Regions from separate parts of the Halomonas sp. KO116 genome, predicted to be linked through region 2. Evidence: predicted binding sites of a transcription regulator. Region 2 holds the regulator's gene; each other region holds the start of a gene.
What was found. The regulator FNR, encoded in region 2, switches genes on or off when oxygen is low (the NO sensors DNR and NnrR bind a similar motif). The targets are predictions, from matches to a motif close to TTGATNTANATCAA.
Positions count from the first base shown of each region.

Region 1: frdA (fumarate reductase (quinol) flavoprotein subunit) is a predicted target of FNR. The motif match lies at 2,656-2,669, and genes of this name have one in related genera.
Region 3: KO116_RS25460 (HAMP domain-containing protein) is a predicted target of FNR. The motif match lies at 3,321-3,334, and genes of this name have one in related genera.

Region 1 covers NZ_CP011052.1:708,403-713,857, reverse strand. The annotation lists gene KO116_RS03310 (succinate dehydrogenase/fumarate reductase iron-sulfur subunit) at 1-754, opposite strand, end outside; gene frdA (fumarate reductase (quinol) flavoprotein subunit) at 751-2,538, opposite strand; gene KO116_RS03300 (anion permease) at 2,807-4,276, shown strand; gene menH (2-succinyl-6-hydroxy-2,4-cyclohexadiene-1-carboxylate synthase) at 4,283-5,047, opposite strand; gene menD (2-succinyl-5-enolpyruvyl-6-hydroxy-3-cyclohexene-1-carboxylic-acid synthase) at 5,037-5,455, opposite strand, start outside.
Region 2 covers NZ_CP011052.1:1,162,268-1,167,722, forward strand. The annotation lists gene KO116_RS05410 (DUF294 nucleotidyltransferase-like domain-containing protein) at 1-871, shown strand, start outside; gene KO116_RS05415 (DNA polymerase III subunit epsilon) at 868-1,530, shown strand; gene ttcA (tRNA 2-thiocytidine(32) synthetase TtcA) at 1,636-2,547, shown strand; gene fnr (fumarate/nitrate reduction transcriptional regulator Fnr) at 2,540-3,283, opposite strand; gene hemN (oxygen-independent coproporphyrinogen III oxidase) at 3,366-4,799, opposite strand; gene KO116_RS05435 (sulfite exporter TauE/SafE family protein) at 4,878-5,455, opposite strand, start outside.
Region 3 covers NZ_CP011052.1:1,868,806-1,874,260, forward strand. The annotation lists gene arsC (arsenate reductase (glutaredoxin)) at 1-28, opposite strand, end outside; gene KO116_RS08615 (NADPH-dependent FMN reductase) at 46-714, opposite strand; gene arsB (ACR3 family arsenite efflux transporter) at 730-1,806, opposite strand; gene arsH (arsenical resistance protein ArsH) at 1,820-2,539, opposite strand; gene KO116_RS08630 (arsenate reductase ArsC) at 2,691-3,104, shown strand; gene KO116_RS25460 (HAMP domain-containing protein) at 3,532-3,711, shown strand; gene KO116_RS08640 (SLC13 family permease) at 3,751-4,890, shown strand; gene KO116_RS08645 (acetyl-CoA C-acyltransferase) at 4,936-5,455, opposite strand, start outside.

The DNA.
Region 1 (5,455 bases), 450 kb from region 2:
ACGCAATAAGCGTGTGTTTGGCCGCCTCGACCTTGCCCTGATTGACCGCAGCGGCGGGGTCAACGTGTTTGGGGCACACTTTTGAACAGAAGCCCACAAAAGTGCAGCTCCACACCCCCTCATGACGGTTAAGTTCGGCCATACGCTGCTTCTTGCCGTGGTCGCGGCTATCCAGGTTGTAACGGTGGGCCAGCGTTAGCGCCGCTGGGCCAAGGAACTCAGGGTTAAGCCCGAACTGCGGGCAGGCCGAGTAGCAGAGGCCACAATTAATGCAGTTAGCGAACTGCTTATAGCGGGCGAGCTGTTCGGGTGACTGCTGATAGGTTTCCGGCGCCTGTGGGTCATACGGTTTTACCGGATTGTCATCGATAAGGTAGGGCTTAACCGCGGCCAGGTGCTCAAGAAATATCGCCATATCCACCACCAGATCCCGCTGTACCGGGAAGTGGGCCAGCGGCTCGATACGAATATCGCCTTCATAATCGCGCAGGAAGGTTTTGCAGCCCAGCTTGGGAATGCCGTTCACCATGACCCCGCAGGAGCCGCAAATCGCCATCCGGCACGACCAGCGGTAGCTCAAGGTGCTATCGAGCTGCTCTTTGATATGGTTGAGGGCATCCAACAGAGAAGTGCTGTCGTCCACCGGCAGTTCGTACTGCTGCCAATAGGGTTCAGCCGAGCTGTCGGGCATGTAGCGTTTGACGCTAATGTGCTTGGTGCTGACGTTCTTAGCATTGATCTGCTCGGTATTCATGCCTTGCCCCCTTTGCCTGCATCGCCATAGGCCCGCTCAGCTGGTGCAGAAAACCGCACATCGACATCCTGCCAGTGCAGTTCGGCCGGAGCTTCGCCTTGATAAAACACCTGGCTGTGCTTGAGGTAATTAACGTCGTCGCGTTTTTGCATGCCTTCATCCAGGCGCTGATGAGCACCGCGGGATTCACGGCGCTCCAGGGCACTCAAGCATGAGGCTTCGGCGATATCCAAGCCATAGCCAAGTTCAATGCACTCCAGTAGCTCGGTGTTGAATATCTTGCTGGTATCTTTAACGCGTATTTCATTGAAGCGAGCGCGCAGCTGACGCATGGTCTCCAGAGAATGGCGCATGCCCTCTTCGGTGCGGTAAATACCGCAGCCGCTCTCCATGGCCTGCACCATGGCGTGCTTGAGTTCGACCCAGTTCTCCCCGCTCCCGGTGCCGTCACAGAGGCGCAGCAGCTTAGCTTGCTGACGGTCACCCTGGGCTTCCAGCAGGCGCTCATCGGCCCACTCGGTTTGTGCCGCACGCTTGCTGGCTTGCTCACCGGCCAGTCGGCCAAACACCAGTAGCTCGGTAAGCGAATTGGAGCCGAGGCGGTTAGCGCCGTGCAACCCCACCGAAGCACACTCCCCGGCGGCGTAGAGCCCCGCGATTGAGGTTTCGCACTGGGGGTTGGTTTCAATTCCGCCCATGGTGTAGTGAACCGCCGGGCGAATGGGGATGGGTTCTTTCACCGGATCGACATTGATATAGGCTTTGGCTAGCTCGCAGATAAACGGCAGGCGCTCCAATATAGTCTTTTCACCCAAGTGACGCAGGTCGAGATACACCACGTCGCTGTCGCCAAACTTGCCGGTGCGGCCTGCCTGCTGCTCCTGCCAGAAGGCTTGAGAGAGTTTGTCTCGCGGCCCCAGCTCCATGTATTTGTTTTCCGGCTTGCCCAGCGGCGTTTCCGGGCCAAGGCCATAATCCTGCAGATAGCGATAGCCCTCTTTATTAAGCAAAATGCCACCTTCGCCCCGGCACGCTTCGGTAATCAAAATGCCAGAACCGGGCAGGCCCGTAGGGTGGTATTGCACAAACTCCATATCCCGCAGCGCCACACCATGACGATAGGCCATCGCCATACCGTCGCCGGTGACAATGCCTGCGTTGGTATTGAAGCGGAACAGGCGCCCAGCGCCGCCGGTGGCAAGAATCACCGCTTTAGCGCGCAGCAGGGTCAGTTCACCGGTGGCGATCTGCAGGGCAATCACGCCAATCACGGCACCTTCATGTACCGCCAGATCGAGCACAAAGAACTCATCAAAGCGCTCGATCTCTGGGTACTTTAGCGAGGTTTGGAACAGGGTGTGGAGCATATGGAAGCCGGTTTTGTCAGCCGCGAACCAGGTGCGGGCCGTTTTCATGCCTCCAAAGCGCCGCACCTGCACTTGGCCATCGTCTTTCCGGCTCCAGGGGCAGCCCCATCGCTCCATCTGCACCAGTTCTTGATAAGCGTGATGGACAAAGTAGTCGACGACGCCCTGCTCAACCAGCCAGTCACCGCCTGACACCGTGTCGTCGAAATGCGCCTGATGGGAATCCTCGGCACTGGTAACGGCAGCAGCGCCGCCTTCAGCCGCCACGGTGTGGGAACGCATGGGATACACCTTGGACAGCAGCGCAATGCGCTGGGAGGTGCCCTGCTCCTTGGCCTGCTCGGCAGCACCAATAGCAGCGCGCAAACCTGCGCCACCCCCACCTACAATGACGATATCGAAATCTCGCTGCTGCATGACAACCCCTTCCGTTAGCCAGGTCAAAGGTGTTACTGGCGGCAATCTTCGCTGCCGTCTTCTTTATTCGAACTTACCATGCCCGTTGCAGACCTTGCTCATTAGTCGAAAAGACTATTGACGCACATCAAGTAAGCAGTGAATCGAGCGGGTATTGCTGTTCCCCTCGTGCCGCACCCCCTACTCTTCAAGCCACTCACTGCAGGCAGATGGCTGCCTACCAAGCGACAAAGAAGTCCTTACTGCAAAAATTGAAGAGAGGTGCCGCATGACGTCCAATGCCCAACCCTCACCGCGATGGAAACTATTAGCACCGCTAGCAGTTACTATTATCATCGCGCTGATACCCACTCCCCCGGGGCTAGCGCCTCACGCGTGGTACTTCTTGGCTATTTTCCTGGGCTGCGTTATGGGCCTGATTCTTGAACCATTACCAGGCGCAGTGGTGGGGCTTATCGGCGTTACCCTGGTGGCACTTCTTTCCAGATGGGTGCTGTTCTCTCCCGAGCAACTAGCGACCGAAGGATTTAATGCCGCGGGCCAAGCTTTTTCGTGGGCGGTTTCGGGCTTTACCAACTCCACTGTGTGGCTGATTTTCGGCGCTTTTATGTTTGCCCTGGGGTACGAAAAAACCGGCCTGGGCAGGCGAATATCGCTCTGGCTGGTCAAGGCAATGGGGAAACGCACCTTGACCCTCGGCTACGCGGTGATGATTGCCGATGGCATTCTGGCGCCTTTTACACCTTCCAATACGGCGCGCAGTGCGGGCACGATCTATCCAGTCATTCGTAACCTACCGCCGCTTTACGATTCGCTCCCCAATGACCCCAGCATGAAGCGCATGGGCAGCTTTTTGATGTGGACGGCGCTTGCCTCTACCTGTGTGACCAGTTCACTATTTTTGACCGCCCTGGCACCCAATCTATTGGCGATCGCGCTAACCGAGAGCGCCACCGGTATCCATATCAACTGGGGGCAGTGGTTTATGGCGGTAGCGCCAGTGGGCATTCTGCTACTGCTGCTAGTGCCGCTGCTGAGCTACTGGCTATGCGCTCCTGAAGTGAAAGCGGGCCATGAAATTTCCGACTGGGCGGGTGAGGAGCTGACTAAGCTGGGGGCACTGACTCGCCATGAAATAATGCTGGTTATTATGGTGGTCACTGCCCTGCTGCTGTGGATTTTTGCCGGCGACATTATCTCTGGGTCGCTGGTGGGTCTACTGGTGATCTGCGGCATGTTGTTAACCGGTATTGTGACCTGGAGCGATATTCTCGATAACCGAGCAGCCTGGAATACCTTTGTATGGTTTGCCACCCTGGTGGCACTAGCGGGCGGGCTTAGCCAAGTAGGCTTCGTTAACTGGTTTGGCAGCGTGGTCGGCGGGCAGATAAGCCACTTCGACCCGCTGATGGCCATGGTGGCGCTGGTGGTGATTTTCTATCTACTGCACTACTTCTTTGCCAGTGTTACTGCCCACGTTACCGCCCTGCTACCCGTGATTCTGGCGGCGGCTACGGGGATTGCCGGGCTGGATATGCAGATGTTTATTCTGCTGCTGCTACCCACGCTGGGCTTTATGGGCATTCTCACCCCCTACGGCACAGGGCCAAGCCCGGTTTACTACGGCAGCGGCTACCTGCCCAGCGCACTCTTTTGGCGCCTAGGGGCGATCTTTGGACTGCTATTCCTGGTGGTTTGGCTGGTGATCGGCCTACCCTGGTTAATGCTGATCAGCTGATAACCATTAGCCTAGCGTGCGATACCAGGCATTGAGCTGTTGAGCAATCATCTCTGGTTGCTCAGCATGAAGATTGTGGCCCCCTTCCAGCGTGATATGGCGCAGGCGGGGGGCCATCATTGCTAGATGAGACGCCAGAGTGTGGAATTTGGCGTCCCGCTGCCCCGAAAAGTAGCTCACCGGAAGCGTGGTATTTTCCAACCACGACCATAGTGACGGCTGATGACCCAAGGAAGATGACCGCAGCATGCTGGCGATGGCTGGCCCACGATTCGCTAGCCGACGTTGAATCTGCCGACCGCGCTGGGCGCCGGTTAAGTCGGCAAATACCGGCTGCTGGTACCAGTCGGCAAGTACGTTTCCCAATAGTTCCTGCTCGAAGCGTGTTGCCCAGCGTTCATCGTGAGCAATTCGGGCAGAACGCTCACTGGCGGGCAGCCCTGGGTGGGCACTTTCCAGCCAGAGCGCTTCCAGCCCCGGTGGCTGACGGCTGGCATGGTACAGCGCCAAGCGCCCGCCCAGGGAGTAACCCAGCAGGCAGTAACGGCGAACACCGTGAGTCAACAATGTGTCACTGAGCCAGTGATGAAACGCTTCGAAAGAGTCTACCTGTATCTGTTGATTTTCACCGTGCCCAGGCAAGTCCAACGCTAGGCAATCTATACCTTCCAAACCAGCGTTCACTCCCGCCCAGTCGTGGCGGTCGCCCAGCAGGCCGTGCAGCAGGATCAGGGTTGGTTTGGGTAACTTTTGCTTAAACTCACTGCTCACCCTGTTCCTCCCGAAGCATTACCCCAAGGGCTATCAGATCATCGGCCACCTGCTGGTGGGGCACCTTAATCTCAATCAACGTAACGCCCGCCTGCAGAGCCTGGGTATAGGCCGCCGAAAAGGCATCCAATGAGTAGGGTGCTGAGTAGCCAAGCCCAAACATCTTTGCCGCATATTCAAAGCTCAAACCGTGGGGCTGGCGGTAATAGCGCTCCAGCAGCTCGCCCTCTTTGGGCACCGGCAGCAAATGGAAAATACTACCGCCATCATTATTGAGAATAACCACCACCAGCGGCTGAACCGCCTGCTTTAACAGCGCCAAGCTGTTGAGATCATGGAGTGCGCTGGTATCTCCCAGCACGATGGTGGTTGGCCCTAAGTGGGTGAAACTCACGCCGTAAGCGGTGG
Region 2 (5,455 bases):
GGCCTGGGAGTTCACGATAGAGGAACAGTATCGCGACCAGAGCTGCATGATGGTAATGGGTAGCGAAGGGCGAGGTGAGCAAATCCTAAAAACAGACCAGGATAATGGTCTGATTTTAGCCGATGACGCGCGGTGGCCAGATCTTTTGAGCCACATGCAAACGCTCACCGATACCCTAATCCAGCTTGGCTACCCGCCGTGCCCCGGCAATATTATGGTTTCAAACCCTGAGTGGGTGGCCACGGTGTCGCAGTGGAAGAGCAATATTGCCAAATGGGCCAGCGAGCGGGATGGTGACAGCCTGATGAAGCTGGCGATCATGCTTGATGCCCATGCGGTGGCCGGTAACCCCAGCCTGCTTGCCAGTGTACGAGAAGAGCTATTTGAACGCTGCTCTCGTGATGAGCTGTTGCTTTCGTACTTTGCGCGCACGGCGCTACGTTTTTCCACACCGCTGACGCTGTTTGGCTCGCTGAAAAAGCCTCAGCACGGTATCGATATCAAGAAAGGCGGTATTTTTCCCATTGTTCACGGCGTGCGCACCATGGCGCTTGAGCGGCGCATCCAAGCCACCTCGACGTTTGACCGTTTGGATGCCCTGGCCGCCGATGGGCGATTGGATCGCCGTTTTGCAGATGACCTGGGCGAAGCGTTGGCCCTGTTTTCCGAGCTACGTCTTAAACAGCAGCTAACCGCGTTGGAGACGCCTGTCGGTGCTCAAGAAGCTAACGCCCAAAACAGCAGTCGCGCTAACCGTGTCGTGGTGCAAAATCTTTCTTCCCTTGAGCGCGACCTATTGCGTGAAGCGATGCATATTGTCAAAGACTTTAAGCAGCGGCTTTCCCATCGTTACCATTTGGAGTATTCGTGAGCGGAATACGGCTGTTAGATCGACACGTGGCACTTTTTAGCGGTTCCTTACGCACCTTGTTGCGTCGCGAAAGCGACCGGCGGCGCTGTGCTGATTCTCCCTATGCCTGGCTCTTTCAGCCCTATATGGGCGAAGAGCTGGTAGCGCTTGCCTGCACATCAACGCCTACGCCGACATCACCTGTGATCAGTTTGGCCGCCGTGGTGCTTAGCCAACAGCAGGTGCGTACCAGCCGTGCTTTTGTGCTGACGTTAGGCGCACCGGGGCAGGCTGACCATGCATCGCTGCGTCGCCATCACCTGCTGTGTCAGGCGGGGTGTGTGGCGGCGCCAAATCGCGACAATTTAAATGCGTTAGTAGAGTTTATTGGCAATCGACCTATTGTCGGCTGGCAGTTAGACCAGCGGATTGGCGCGTTAAATGCGTTGCTGAGAAAGCGGTTGAATTTCGCGCTGCCCAATGCCCAGGTCGACGTAGAAAAGCTGCATCAGCGCCAGCTGCGGCGCTTGCACCCGGAGATAGAGGCACCGAGTAGCTTTGCTCAAGCGCTGGCGTGCTGGCAAGTACCCGCGATGGGGATGCAGGGTGTGTTAGGTGAGGCCACTTCCAGCGCGCTGCTGTATATGCGCCTGCAGCGCATTATGGCGGAGGCTGCTTAGTAATAGGCAGCGCTGCATACGAGTAGTTGGGTCAGGGCGGTGAGTGTTGTTAGAATAGCAGCCACTTTTTCTTGAATGCCTTCCACCCTCGGCAGTGCTTATACCATGCAATCTCTTGATCATTTTGACCCTGCTTCCCTCGGAGCCGCCCTCGCTGATGTTGAGCAAGACTCGCCAGAGCTGGCTGATGCTAAGCAGAAACGTGAATTTAACAAGCTGCAAAAGCGCCTGCGCCGAGAAGTAGGCAATGCGATTATTGATTACCAGATGATCAATGAAGGCGACCGCGTGATGGTCTGTCTCTCCGGCGGCAAAGACAGCTATACGATGCTGGAGATTTTGCGCAACTTGCAGCGCAACGCGCCGGTCAATTTCTCAATGGTAGCGGTCAATCTGGATCAAAAACAGCCCGGTTTTCCCGAGCATGTGCTGCCTGCGTATCTGGATAAGCAGGGCGTGGAGTATCACATTGTCGAGCGCGACACCTACTCGGTGGTGAAGGAGAAAACCCCGGAAGGCAAAACGACTTGCGCGCTCTGTTCACGTCTGCGCCGCGGTTCGCTGTATGGTTTTGCTGAAGAGATTGGCGCCAATAAAATCGCCCTGGGTCACCACCGCGAAGATATCCTTGAAACGCTGTTTCTCAATATGTTCTTTGGCGGCAACTTAAAAGCGATGCCGCCTAAGCTGCTTTCTGATGATGGTAAAAATATCGTCATTCGGCCGTTGGCTTACTGTAAAGAGGCGGATATTGCCGAGTTTTCACGGCTGATGGAATTCCCGATTATTCCCTGCAATCTATGCGGTTCGCAGCCCAATATGCAGCGCCAGGTGGTCAAAGAGATGCTCGCCGAGTGGGACAAAAAATTCCCCGGCCGCCTGGAGAGCATGTTTAAGGCGGTGACTAATATTGCCCCTTCCCAGTTGGCCGACCGCAGCCTTTTCGATTTTGAAGGCTTAGAGGCCAAACAGGCAGAGCTGCTGGCCGGGCGTATCCAGGCATTTAACGTCAGCTAGCGTTTTGCTCCTCTTCGGCGAGGGTGATTAAGCGCTGCATATCAAGAATATTGACCTCTCGCCCGGATACCGCCATTACGCTCTGCTGCTGGAAGCGGCTTAAAATCCGGCTGACGGTTTCCACCGCTAAACCCAAATAGTTGCCGATATCGGCCCTGGGCATGGAAAGGCGGAAACTGTAGGGCGAGTAGCCACGGCGACGAAAACGATCCGAGAGGGTAATCAAAAAGCTCGCCAGCCGCTGGTCGGCGGTTTTACGCGACAGCAGACGCATCATGCGCCGGTCATCGCGTAACTCTTTGCTCATGCTGCGATACAGCTGGCCACGCAGTTCGGGCAACTCCTCAGAGAGTGAGTCCAAGCGATCAAAGGGAATCTCGCAAACGGTGGTCGTTTCCAGGGCAATCACGCTACCTGGATAGTGCTCCTCATCAATCCCGTCCAACCCCACTAGTTCGCTCGGGAGGTAGAAATTGGTCAGTTGCTCGCTGCCGTTTCCCTCTGAGGTGACTTGTTTCAAACTGCCCGAACGTACCGCGTAAACGCTGGTAAAAGTATCGCTTTGGCGAAATAGTGGTTCGCCTTTTTTCAGCGGTGCGCGACGACGAATAATGGCATCGAACTGGCCCATATCGTCCAACTCAAGGGCAAGCGGCAGGCACAGCGAGCTAAGGCTGCAGGTTTGGCAGCGCGCTTCGTGGAGTAGCGAGCGTCGGCTGCTCATAGGTTCCAACATGCGGTGCTCCTTGAGTGGGTCAGGGTAAAATTAGCAAATTCTTACTTATTGTGATGGCGTTAGCATGCCTACAATAAGGTGATTAAACAATCTTAGAGTAGCGCTGCCCTATTTGCCCAGAAAGATGGGTATCGAACGCCATGGCTAAATGGCGCACCAGCAGACGACCCATGGACGTGGCGCTAAGTTGATCACCACTACGGGTCAGTAGGCCATCTTGCTCGGCGCTCTGTAAACGCTCCAGCGCGGGGGCAAAATAGCGGGGGGCATCGATGTTCCAGCGCTGGCTGACCGCAGCCAGGTCAATGCCCATATCGCACATCAGCCGCTCAATCACGTCTCGACGGATGAGGTCGTCGTCGCTCAACCGCACGCCGCGTACAGTGGCGAGTTGGCCCTGATCCAACGCCGCCTCGTAGCTTGCCAGATCGCTCGGGTTCTGCGCGTAGACGTCATCAATGCGCGAAATCGCCGAAACGCCAAGCCCGATTAAATCGCATTGGGCGTGACTGGAGTAGCCTTGGAAGTTGCGCTGTAGCGAGCCGTCGCGCTGGGCAATGGCCAGGCTATCGTCAGGCCGGGCAAAGTGATCCATCCCGATATGTACGTAGCCAGCCGCGGTGAGCATCTCTATCGTGGTGCGCAGAATTGCCAGCTTCTCTTCGCTACCCGGCAGGTCATCGACGTTAATCCGCCGCTGGGGGGCAAAGCGCTCGGGCATGTGGGCGTAGTTAAACACAGAAAGCCGTGCGGGATTTAACTCGATCACTTGACGCAGGGTGTCTGCAAAGCTTTTTTCAGTCTGAAAGGGCAAGCCGTATATTAAATCGAGATTGAGCGAACGAAAGCCCAGCCGGTGTGCTTCATCCATCAGCGTCTCGGTGAGTACTCGTGGCTGAATACGGTTAATGGCTTTCTGCACCAGCGGGCTTAAGTCCTGCACGCCTAAACTGATGCGATTGAAACCGAGCGATTGCAGGTGGCGCAGCGTAAATACATCCGCTTCGCGTGGGTCTATTTCAATCGCGTAATCGCGATCGGCAGAGGACGAAAGGCCAAACCGGGCATCCAAACGATCAATCAGGTCGCCCATCTGGTTCAAGTTAAGAAACGTCGGTGTTCCGCCACCCCAGTGCAACTGCTTCACCGGTCGTGTGGTATCCAAGTGGCGTGCGGTCAGCACCATTTCACGGTCGAGTCGGGATAAGTAGGGCTCGGTCAGGGCGGTGTTCTTGGTGGCGATTTTATTGCATGCGCAGTAGAAACAGATCTTGCGACAAAAAGGCACGTGAACATACAGCGACAGCGAACGCTGACTGGCATTGCTACGCTCTAGTGCCTGGGTCAGGTCACCGGGGGTGAATTGGTCGTGAAATGACAGCGCCGTGGGGTAAGACGTGTAGCGTGGTCCGCTGGTGTCGTAGCGGCGCAGCAGGGCTTCATCCCACACCGGCTGCACGGGCGCTGCCGCCACAGACGAGGCAAGAGGTGAAACCGCAGGGGCATGAACGGGCATGAAGGGGCGCTCCGACGTGAGGTAATGCCGCTAGCCTAACCCGTGACGAAAGCGTAAAGATTGAGCCATGTCATGCTATTAGAAGTTGTGTGCCGTAAGAGTCCAGAGCTGCCACAGCGCAAACGCGATAATCGTTAGTGCCGCCACGCTGCGCGTCGCCGGGTGGCGAATCAGGTGGCTTAGCTGGCGCGCAGCGAGGCCAGTGGCGAGCAGCGCCGGCAGGGTGCCTAGCCCAAATGCGCCCATTAGCAGCGCGCCCTGGAGCGGGTCGGCAATCGCCAAGCTCCAGGCCAGCATGGAGTAGACCAGCCCACAGGGTAGCCAGCCCCAAAGTGCGCCTAGCGCGAAGGCTTGAGGGATATACACCACCGGCATTAAGCGCCGCCCCACAGGCTCGATAAAGCGCCATAGACGGCGGCCAACCGCCTCCACTTTGAGCAGCCCTTTCCACCAGTTGGCGATATACAGCGCCATCAGGATCAGCATCAGCGCCGCAAACACTTGTAGCAGCATTCTCGCCGTGGCAGAGAGGGAAAATAGCGTGCCTAGTAGGGCTACCAGCGCACCTGCGCTCATGTAGCTAGTGATGCGACCTGCGTTATAGCTGAGCAGCAAGCCTCCCATACGCGCCGGATGGCGCATGCTGGGGGGCACTG
Region 3 (5,455 bases), 710 kb from region 2:
TGGGGTTGTGGTAAATAGTGACGGGCATGGTGACCTCACGATCGATTAGTTGCTTTCACTACCGGGCGCATTACGTTGAGAGGGCGCGGTTTTAAAGGCGGGCGATACCCGCGTTGGGTCTACCTGCTGTTTATAGCTAGCCGCGGCTTCAGCCCACCACATTAATTGGCCTAATGTACGGCCAAAGTAGCTTTTCCAGCGCGCCTGTTCTTGCTCAAAGTGCCCGTCTTCGTTTAGTGCTTCCTGGGCTTTGGGTACGTGTACCATGGCCGATACCGGCAGGCAGCCAAGCTCCGAGAGAAACGCACGCATGGCGACTGCAGCACGCACGCCACCCCACTGGCCCATTGAGTAGGTCACGATGGCGCTGGGTTTAAACGCAAACAGCGATGCGCCGAAGTGGTTTAGCAAATGGCTAAGTGCTGGGCTCATGGAGTGGTTATATTCCGGGCTGACCATCACGTAGCCATCGGCAGCGGCGATTTTATCAGCAAGCTCTGCTAAGTCTTCCGGTACGTCGGCTTTTGCGTAAGCAAAATGTGGCTTAAACGGGTCGCTTAAGTTTAGCGCTAGCGGATCAATAATTTCAGCCGTGGTATGCGGTAACGATGAAAGCAAGCGCTCGCAGGCCTTTGCCACCCGCTCGCCAAGGCGAGCTGGGGAGGGCGGTGTGCTGGTACGAGTTGAGCCTAGAAATATCAAATAGTGGGCCATAGCGCTTACTCCCAATTAATGAGCGTCTGCCGGAAAATGATGGCGGGTTTTATTGGCGATTCTTACCAGCGCGAGCATCAGCGGTACTTCGACCAATACGCCAACAACGGTCGCCAGCGCAGCGCCCGACTGTAAGCCAAACAGCGCGATAGCCGCTGCCACGGCCAGTTCAAAGAAGTTGCTGGCGCCGATCATTGCCCCCGGTGCGGCAATGTTATGCGGCAATCGCCAGGCTTTAGCCCAACCATAGGCAATAAAAAAGATTAAAAACGTTTGAATAATCAGCGGTATCGCAATCAATACGATATGCAGCGGGTTATTGAGAATAACCTCACCCTGGAAGGCGAACAGCAGCACTAGGGTAATGATCAAGCCAATCGGTGTGATGGGGCCAACGCGCTTCATAAACACATTGTCGTACCACTCGGCGCCGCGTTTTTTAATCAAGCTTTGCCGGGTGATATAACCTGCCGTCAGGGGGATCACGATATATAGCACGACGGATAGAGCCACGGTGTCCCAGGGCACCTGAATATTGGAGACACCGAGTAGGAAGACCACTATGGGGGCAAAGGCGAACAGCATAATTAGGTCATTAAGTGCTACTTGTACCAACGTATAAGCAGCATCGCCGCGGGTTAAGTAGCTCCATACAAACACCATCGCGGTACATGGCGCGGCGCCGAGTAAAATCGCGCCCGCTAGATACTGACTGGCTAACTCAGCGGGAATAAATGGTTTAAAAATCACCATCAAAAATAGCCAGGAGATGGCAAACATGGTGAAAGGCTTGATTAACCAGTTAACCGACGTGGTGATGATCAAACCTTTAGGCTGGCGCCGTACTCCAAGCAGTGAGGTAAAATCAATTTGCGCCATCATGGGGAATATCATCGCCCAAATGAGTATCGCGACCGGAATGGACACTTGCGCCACTTCAAAGCGTGAGAGCGTTTCCGGTACCGCTGGGATAAATTGCCCGACTAAAATGCCCATCACAATGGCAAGTGCTACCCATAGTGAGAGGTAGCGTTCAAAGACTCCCATGCCTTCGGCAGTGGAGGGCGATGCGTTATCTTGCAGTGCTGACATGTGAAGCTCCTGATTAAATGGCGCGTTGATTAACCCGTTTGGAGACTTCTTCCGCGCTCTCTTTACGCTCCGAATAACGATCCGTGAGCAGTTCGCTACGCTCGCGCACCAGCAGCGTGAATTTCACCAGCTCTTCCATAACGTCGACGATACGGTCGTAGAAAGGAGAGGCTTTCATCCGGTCGTTATCATCAAACTCCATAAAGGCCTTGGGTACGGACGATTGATTGGGGATCGTCAGCATGCGCATCCAGCGGCCTAAAATGCGCAGTTGATTGACCGTATTGAAGGACTGCGAGCCGCCGCAAACCTGCATCACTGCCAATGTTTTGCCTTGTGTCGGGCGGACGCCACCTAGCGAAAGCGGAATCCAATCTATTTGCGCTTTCATAATGCCGGTCATTGCGCCGTGACGTTCAGGGGAGCACCACACCATCCCCTCTGACCATTGAGCCAATTGGCGTAGCTCATCGACTTTGGGGTGGCTGGTATCTTCAGTATCCGGTAGCGGTAGCCCCCTAGGGGCAAAGATTCTTGTTTCTGCGCCCATGGCGTTTAGCAGGCGGGCAGCTTCCTCAACCGCTAGCCGACTGAAAGAGCGCTCGCGAAGGGAGCCGTACAGGAGCAATATTTTCGGTTTGTATTCAGCGCCTTGAGGTAGTCGCAGCTGTTCGTTGCTAGGCGCTTTAAAGAGTCCAGAGTCGATATTGGGCAAATCATTGAGTGAGGTCATTGCGTTCTGCCTGTTTCACTGCATGTTAAGTTCATAGTGCCATCATATATGTTTTTTCGTATATTTCTAGCATTGGTGTATGTTTGCAATATTGCCGTCATGAATCCGGCGTAAAGTGACAGGCATTAACTACATAAGAGGCTGTTTATTTATGACGAAGCGCCGCGTGTTATTCCTCTGCAATGCTAATTCTGCACGCTCGCTGATGGGAGAGGCGCTGCTTCGCCATTTGGCAGATGATCGTTTTGAGTCGTTTAGTGCTGGCTCTGAACCGGATGAGCCCCATGCATTAACGCTGGAGGCGCTCCGCAAGCAGGGTCTACCCACAGAAGGTTTACGCAGTAAGTCTCTGGATGAGTTCGAGAGCGAGACTTTCGATTACGTCATTGTTCTGTGTGATAAGGCCCAGCAAGCCTGCCGGGATTGGCAAGGGCAGGCGGGCGAAGTGCTGTTCTGGGATATTCGCGACCCCCGTCTGATTGGCAAGCCTGATGCTTATGAGCAAGCGTTACTAGAAATTCGTCGACGTCTGCATCTTTGGCTACCCCTGCATAAGTCTGCTTAATTCTGCTAAAAGGGGCAGATCGAGATGAAATAGATCAATAACTTAGCGTCAAAGTGAGCTGGGCGCTTGTGCTATTAGCGTTCAGTGGTCTGGTCGTCGTCATTGGTGCTGTTCGCTAACCATTTTGGCCGAGGGGCGTTTACATCGCTCCATGAGCGGGACATGGCGCAAATCCTTGAGTGACATGGCACTTTGCTCAATTTGCAGCGAGTGACTTTGATGCAGATCAACTGGCTCTGGTTGATCAATTAGCTGCCCCCTATCGGTCTTTCTTTAATAATCTCAGTTTACAGATGATGATGCTTGAGGAGCGCGATGTTTCCTGGATTTCTGTCAGGGGAATCGCGGTTGGATGAAAGCAGCCAACGATTTGCATCGTGTGCCGAGACCTTTTAGATGCCTCAAGCCAGCGAGGTAACCACCGCTTGTGCGTTTTGAGCAAGTGCCATCGTTACTGTTGTGGGGGGTGATAGCCGTGCTGGAGACAGCGCTGCTAGTGGTAGCTGTGGTCGCTTGGGGTGTGCGTAACAATGTGCTGCGTTCCTTAACCTCGATTACTCGTCATTCCCAGCGTATTGCTAAAGGGGATCTATCTGCACCTGTGTAGTCAGCGCTATCATGCGTTTTTCTCTGAGCGACTTATCTTTTGCAATTGATCCAACGGCTCATCTCGCCCGTCGTCTTTATCTCTCAGCGTTTACTTCACGATCCTATGCTGCTCTCGATGAGCGGCCTTTGGGTCGTTTTGTGGTGGCTGCAACCTCAGCCATTGTCTGATATGGCTGAGCGGGTGCATTGGAGCACGCTTGCTGTATTGACCGGACTTATGCTGCTCAGCCGGTCGTTGGAGCTCAGCGGTTATTTAACGCTCTGGGGGCGCCAGTTATTGGCTCATCTTAGTGAGGAAAGGCGTCTAGCGGTTAGTTTGGTGCTGTTTTCAGGCCTGCTTTCTGCCGTCGTCACCAATGACGTAGCTCTGTTTATTGTAGTGCCACTAACCCTTGGCCTCGCCAGAATGACGACGCTGCCTATTGCGCGTTTAATTGTGTTTGAAGCGCTGGCGGTAAATGCAGGGTCATCGCTGAGCCCGATTGGAAATCCACAAAACCTTTATCTATGGCAGCTTTCAGGCCTACGCTTTGGCGAATTTCTATGGGTAATGCTACCGCTTAGTATTGGCCTAATGCTATTGCTCTTGCTGCTTGTTCCTGTGGCGTTTCCAAAAGCGCCAATTCATTTGAAGTCAGCTTCTCTTGGAACAGCGGTGCGGCAACAAAAGCCGCTATGGGCCGCGCTGATCGGCTATCCGCTTTTTTTGATTGCGGTGGACATGGGCTGGGTGTTGCCAGCGATGGTAGGCATAATGCTAGTGATGTTATTGGTGGCCCGGCGAGCGGTGTTCAGTATTGATTGGCTGCTACTGGTAGTGTTCGTACTAATGTTCATCAATTTAAGTGTTATCGGTGAGCTAAGTGTCGTTCAGCAGGCAATTAACATGATGCGCCAGTGGCCTGGTGGCGATATCAGCGTAGGTGTGCTGCTTTCACAGACTGTTTCCAACGTACCGGCAACGCTGTTACTTGCGGAGCAGAGTGAGTGGCAGCCGCTTGCCTGGGGCGTCAGTGTCGGTGGCTTTGGTTTGGCGATCGGTTCAATGGCTAATTTAATTGCCCTGCGTTTAGCTCACCAGCCGGGCATTTGGACAGAATTTCATCGTTGGTCTCTACCTATGTTAGGGCTTGCTTGGCTGTTTGCTGTGCTATGGAAAAATGCCCTGTCGCTATAGCGCCAGGGCATTACCCTCTCGGGATTAGATCCTCACGAGGAGTGGTTAGTCGATGAGCTCCACAGCCACCGCCGTCGCCTCTCCACCGCCAATGCACAAGCTAGCGATGCCGCGCTTGCCACCTTTAGTGCGCAGCGCATGAATGAGCGTGGCGATGATGCGTGAGCCGGTAGAACCTATCGGGTGGCCTTGGGCGCAGGCGCCGCCAAACACATTGACCTTGTCATGGGGGAGGCCCAAGTCATCCATGGCCATGAGTGTGACCACCGCAAAGGCTTCGTTAATCTCGAATAGATCGACGTCATTCACGCCCCAATCGAGCTTTTTCATAAGCTTCTCAATCGCACCCACCGGGGCAATGGTGAACTCGCTAGGGTGTCGCGAGTGAGTTGTGTGGCCTAGCATACGCGCTAGCGGCTTAATACCTTGCTGATCGGCAGCTTCCTGGCTCGCCAAGATAAGTGCCGAAGCGCCGTCGGAAATTGAGCTGGCGTTGGCGGCGGTAATCGTACCGTCTTTGGCAAAGGCGGGTCGCAGCTGGCGGATTTTGTCGAGCTTGGCTTGG